Flammeovirga agarivorans: one gene and its partner. The protein of the gene in region 1 interacts with the protein of each later gene in a pairwise test. Links are inferred from orthologs where the notes say so. Each region holds a gene or a part of one and is shown in the gene's direction. Other genes may lie near its edges.

Region 1 (3,190 bases):
CAATATTATTTTAATCAACTATCGTTTATAAATATGTAGATAGAATGATAACAGTAGTATAGACAGTAGTTAGATTATTATAGTGAAAGAGGCGTCCATTTTGGATGCCTTTTTTATTTGTTGAAAAATATAAAAATCAGATTGTGATATTTTAAAGTAAAATACTGAAAGTAGGTGGTTTACTTGTTTCGTTTATAAATATGTAGATAGAATGATAACAGTAGTATAGACAGTAGTTAGATTATTATAGTGAAAGAGGCGTCCATTTTGGATGCCTTTTTTATTTGTTGAAAAATATAAAAATCAGATTGTGATATTTTAAAGTAAAATACTGAAAGTAAGTGATTTATTTGTTTCGTTTATAAATGTGTAGATAGAATGATAACAGTAGTATAGACAGTAGTTAGATTATATAGTAGAAAGAGGTATCCATATTGGGTGCCTTTTTTTGTGTCTGTTAAAATAATGAAAATCAAAATTTGATAGAATACGATAATAATCTGATGATTTGTAGATAAAACTAACCGTTATATAAGATGTAGATAGAATGATAACAATAGTATAGACAGTAGTTAGATTATTATAGTGAAAGAGGTATCCATATTGGATGCCTTTTTTTGTTTCAAAACAGCATAAAAGCCAAAAAAATGACAGTAGAAGATTACATAGATAAAAAAATATTCTAATGTGTAAGAATTAGAGTAATAGAAAAAATTTAGGTTAAGTATTATGTCTTAAAAAAGTAGCTGTTTTGTAATATTTGTAAATATAATATAAATTTTCCTTGTTTGAAAGCTACTTTATAAAAAAGTGAGCAAAAAAAAACACTTGAAAATATTCAAGTGTCTTTCCACAGCTGGTTAATGTTACTGGTGTATCATGCCATACAATAGGTGACTAACCTATGATTCTTTACCCACTATCTTTAAGACATCAACTGTGCCATAACAACGTTTTTTGTGTAAATGCCTGTTAATGACCAGTTAGAGCGGTTTTTTGGTTTTGGCACACTTTCTTTCAGTTTCATTATGAAACTCATTTTCCAAATTTTGGAAAAATAGAATATTCAATTGTGTAAATTGTTTCTAACTTACTTCAACAGTATGACGAAACTCATTTTGAAACCACAATCAGCTACGTATATTCGCACCGAACTTAAAATCACATACATTCAAAAAAAATAGAACTATGAGACAAAAGATCGTAGCAGGTAACTGGAAAATGAATCTTCTTAAAGAAGATGCTGAAGTATTAGCTTCTGAAGTAGCAAACATGGCTAAAGATGAAACACCTTCAGATGTTACTGTTATTATGTGTACTCCATTTATCCACTTGAGCAAAGTAAAATCAATCGTTGGTAATTCTGCGAATGTATTTGTTGGTGCTCAAAACTGTTACACAGAGCCAAAAGGAGCTTATACAGGAGAAATTTCTGCTGCTCAATTAGCATCTTATGGTATTGATTACGTAATCTTAGGTCACTCTGAGCGTCGTGAATATTTTGGTGAGTCTAATGCTATGTTAGCAACAAAAACTGATGCAGTTATTGCTAACGGTATGAAGCCAATCTTCTGTTTTGGTGAAGTATTAGAAGAGCGTGAGGCTGGTACTCAAAAAGCTGTAGTAGAGAAGCAATTATCAGAAGGTTTATTCCACCTTTCTGCTGAGGACTTCGGTAAAGTAGTTTTAGCATACGAGCCAGTTTGGGCTATCGGTACTGGTAAAACAGCTACATCTGCACAAGCACAAGAAATGCACAAAGATATCCGTGATATGATTGCTGCTAAATATGGTCAAGAAGTTGCTGATGCTACTTCAATCTTATATGGTGGTTCTGCTAAGCCAAGCAACGCTCAAGAATTATTCGCTCAACCAGACGTTGACGGTGGTTTAATTGGTGGTGCTTCATTAGTATCAAGAGACTTTATCGATATCAGCAAGTCTTACTAATTCGTTAGTAAACTTAGAAAATATAGAGTTTATAAAGACTGTTCTATTCGTAGAGCAGTCTTTTTTTTGTATTCATTTTTTGGTATTTTTAATACTAACAACTTTAATGTCTCTACTTCAATAAAAAACTAAACATTTCTATGTCCAAATATGCACTTATATTACTCTTACTTACTTCTTTATTTTCAACAGTGACTGCACAGGAGAAAACCAAAAAGAAGAAAAAAACATTACTGTCCGAAGCTCAGAAGAATATTGAAGCTCAAAATAACATGACTAGAGATAGCATGGTATTTTATTTTAATGATTGGATGCAAGGATCTGTATGGTTAAAAAATGGTGCTATAAAAAGAGATATTCCCTTATTATTTGACCTTCAACATGACCAATTGGAAATGATGGAGATTGAAACTACTACTTTATATGGTGGTTTAGAAATGCAAGATACCTCTGTAAATGTGGTGGAAGTGAGTGAAGTAGAGAAATTTGATATCACTTATGTAGATGAAAGTAAACCCAATTTAGTGACCACATCAGAATATCATTTTATTAATGTCTATAAGTACACAAGAGAAGGAATTCCTGCTACTGGAATTTATGAATTAGTAGAAGGAGGCAGTGGTAAACTAGGTTTGTTGTCTTATCCTTTCCTTTTAAAGTCAGCTCATAAATACAATACATTTGATAATGATAGGGCAAAGATGGAACGTAACCGATTTACGAATGTACATGATAACAATGAAACTGTCTTTTATTCTTATCAGCTTAAAGAAAGGTTGTATTTCTTATCTATAACTGGAGAAATAATACCAGTAGATACCAAAAAGAAAGAATTATATAAGTTATTTATCGGGAGAGAAGAAGAGGTGAAAGAATATATTCGAACGTTAGAAGTTCCTTTAAGATCTAAGGAAGGACTAAGAAGGGTAGTTGCATTTTATAATGCAGAAAATTAATGATTCTTTGTCATCCAGTCTGAAATATATTTCCCAACAATTTCCCAATTTGGTTCAAACATAAAAGCATGAGCCATGTTATCGAAAATCTTGTACTCCTGTTGGTAGAATGATGCAGTTTTAATTACATCCTCCGGAAAAATAATTTTATCATCTTTGAAACCAATGTGATGCATTGGGCAGGTTACTTTTTTAGGTTCAATATTAAAGTCTCGAATAAGCATTTCTATCATTGCTTTTAACGATTCCCTTTGGATATTCTTATTGACATGTAATTGAACTTC
Region 2 (3,129 bases), on another replicon or contig:
AGCATTAACACGAATATTACGAGGAGCCAATTCTTTAGCTACCGACTGTGTGAAACCAATAATACCTGCTTTTGATGCAGCATAGTTTGCTTGACCAGCATTACCATAAACACCAACAACAGAACTCATATTAATGATTGAACCGCTACGTTGCTTTAAGAAAGTTCTAGTAGCTGCTTTAGTCATATTGAATACAGAGTTTAAGTTAACTCTGATTACATCATTGAATTGTTCTTCAGACATACGCATTAAAAGTGTATCTCTTGTAATACCTGCGTTGTTGATAAGCGCATCCAATGAATCGAAATCTGATGTGAAATCAGCAATTAATTTTTCAGCCGCTTCCATTTGAGATGCATCTGAACGGTAACCTCTAGCTTTGATGCCATAAGCCTCAAGCTCAGCTACTAATGCCTCACCTTTTTCTACACTTGAAAGGTAAGTGAAGCCTATATTTGCGCCATGCTCCGCGCAACGAATTGCGATTGCGCGTCCAATACCCTTAGACGCACCAGTAATCAAAACGTTTTTGCCTTCTAGCAGTTTCATGGTGTGTGTTTCTAGTTTATAGAATTAATTCAGTCCGCAAGATACAAAAAAGATATAATGAACAAGTTTTATTACCATTTATCATACGATTAATTACACTTTTTTTCCTGTTTTTAGAACAATGACATTTTCTAACAACTAAAACGAACAAGTATTCACTTTGAATTGTATCTTTGGTGCGGTAAAAATGAAATATTACTTCCATGGAAAAATTATTAGAGAGATTCTTAAGATACGTAAAAATTGATACTGAATCTGTTCCAGGTGTGGAGCAAATTCCGAGTACAAAAAAACAGTTTGACTTAGCGAATTTGTTGGTTGAGGAATTGAAAGAAATAGGTTTAGAAGAGGTAACTATCGATGAGAATTGCTATGTGATGGCAACTTTACCATCGAACGTAGATAAAGAAGTTCCTACCATTGGTTTTGTAGCCCATGTAGACACAACTCCCGATCTTACAGGTAAAAATGTAAACCCTCAGGTATGGGAAAATTACGATGGAGAAGATATCGTTTTAAATAAAGAAAAAGGTATCGTTTTATCTACTGAAGAATTTCCAGAAATCAAGCAATATGTAGGTCAGACGATTGTTACCACTGATGGTACAACGCTTTTAGGAGCTGATGATAAAGCAGGTGTAGCTGAAATCATGACAGCCATGGATTACTTGGTGAAAAATCCTGAAATAAAGCATGGTAAAATCAGAATTTGCTTTACTCCAGATGAGGAAGTAGGTAAAGGTGCTGATCTATTTGATGTTGATAAATTCGGTGCAGAATGGGCTTACACTATGGACGGTGGTCCAATGGGTGAGTTTGAATATGAAAACTTTAATGCAGCATATGCAGAGGTGACTTTCAGAGGGCAAAATGTACACCCAGGTACTGCAAAAGGTAAGATGGTGAACTCAATGAATATTGCTGCTAAGTTTGCAACAAAATTTCCAGATAGTGAAACACCAGAAACGACTGAAAAGTATGAGGGTTTCTATCACTTATTAACGATGACAGGTAGTGTAGAAGAATCGAAACTTCAATACATTATCAGAGATCATGATAGAACAATTTTTGAGGCAAGAAAAGACCATATGAAAGCACTTGTCGGTACATTCAGAAATGAATACGGTATGAATAGTGTTGAATTGAATATGGTAGATCAATATTACAATATGAAAGAAAAGGTAGAGCCTAACATGCATATTGTAGATCTTGCATTAGATGCAATGAAAGCCTTGGATATTGAGCCTGATGTGAAAGCTATTAGAGGCGGGACTGACGGTGCTCGTTTATCATTTATGGGATTGCCTTGTCCTAATATTTTTGCAGGTGGACATAACATGCATGCCCGTTATGAGTATGTTCCTGTTCCAACAATGGAAGCAGCAACGAAAGTAATTGTAAAAATTGCTGAGTTGGTAGCAACGAAGTAAAAGATATAATCAATCTTAAAACTACCTTTTTAATAGTATTGAAAAGGTAGTTTTATTTTAAGAACTTTTTCCAATCTATTTTAGGACAAAACGGTATTAGTTTGTCGTATTCAATGATCGATTCAATCTCGTTTTCTAATAAGTTATCTGTTTTATATTGTACCTGAATATAAGTCCCATCGTAATTGTATAGTTCATATTTTTTTCCTAATTGATTCATGGTACTCAGCAGGTCGGAAAAGTATTGTACAATCTCAGCCTTCTGTATCAGCGAGAGTTTATTGAAAGTGATGTGCTGGAGGTTGATCATATTTAAAAAGTATAGGTATTCGATTAAATTTGGTTCTGGGGTTGTCGTGATTAGAGAAATCAAATAAAACAGAAATAACTGTCCATCAATATTCTCCAATTAAAGTTAAAGGTTATATTGATAAATAGTAAGAATTCAATGTTATTTTTTAGTTATGGGAAGATTACTACTATTGAGAGGATTACCGGGTTCAGGTAAAACAACATTAGCGGAATCCTTAGGAGGTTCTATTGAAGCAGATGATTTTATGTTGAATGAGAAAGGAGAATACGAGTTCAACCCATCTCAGCTCAGTAATGCACATAAAAAGTGTAAGGAAATGACAGAGTACTGTATGCGAAGAGGACAAGAGTTAGTGATTGTTTCGAATACTTTTACAACTGAGGATGAAATGATTCCGTATTTCGAATTAGCAGAAAAGTACCAATATATCGTTAGTACACTGATTGTCGAAAACAGACATGGTAGTCGATCTACACATAACGTCCCTCGTCAAAAAATGGATGAAATGGCCAAGAGATTTGATATACTTTTATAGTAATATAGCTCTCTTAAATATCATATCTTACATAAAATTGAAATCGTTGGGCATGCCCTTTTTGGCCGTCTTTATTGAAACGTTGCCCTTGTACATAACTCCCACCAACACGCATTCTATCAAATGGGAACCAGAAACCATTTAAGCTATTGTAATAACTTTTTTCGAAGGTTTCTCCGGGTTGAAAATCGGCATTGTCTATCCATGAAAACCCTGAAACAATATTCATCATAAACTTCTTTGTGAAGTAATGTTCCAATGCGATATATCCACCCATACTCAATGGAATATACAATTCACCG

The links.
Region 2: the proteins of tpiA (region 1) and pepT interact in binary tests that used the Escherichia coli proteins (3 or more experiments, as listed by UniProt). The link is inferred for Flammeovirga agarivorans from one-to-one orthologs.

What each region holds. Positions count from the first base shown.
Region 1 is NZ_JABAIL010000014.1:48,438-51,627, reverse strand. The notes cover bases 221-3,069. They hold tpiA (triose-phosphate isomerase), read left to right. Parts: upstream 221-1,188; coding sequence 1,189-1,950; downstream 1,951-3,069. Other genes in these bases: HGP29_RS25960 (alpha/beta hydrolase), read right to left, coding at 2,903-3,069; HGP29_RS25965 (hypothetical protein), read left to right, coding at 2,091-2,906. Outside these bases: more of HGP29_RS25960, read right to left, coding at 3,070-3,190. UniProt on the Escherichia coli protein: Involved in the gluconeogenesis. Catalyzes stereospecifically the conversion of dihydroxyacetone phosphate (DHAP) to D-glyceraldehyde-3-phosphate (G3P).
Region 2 is NZ_JABAIL010000001.1:277,380-280,508, forward strand. Bases 78-2,865 are described here. They hold pepT (peptidase T), read left to right. Parts: upstream 78-752; coding sequence 753-1,979; downstream 1,980-2,865. Other genes in these bases: fabG (3-oxoacyl-[acyl-carrier-protein] reductase), read right to left, coding at 78-549; HGP29_RS01225 (hypothetical protein), read right to left, coding at 2,032-2,289; HGP29_RS01230 (AAA family ATPase), read left to right, coding at 2,444-2,827; HGP29_RS01235 (DcaP family trimeric outer membrane transporter), read right to left, coding at 2,841-2,865. Outside these bases: more of fabG, read right to left, coding at 1-77; more of HGP29_RS01235, read right to left, coding at 2,866-3,129. UniProt on the Escherichia coli protein: Cleaves the N-terminal amino acid of tripeptides.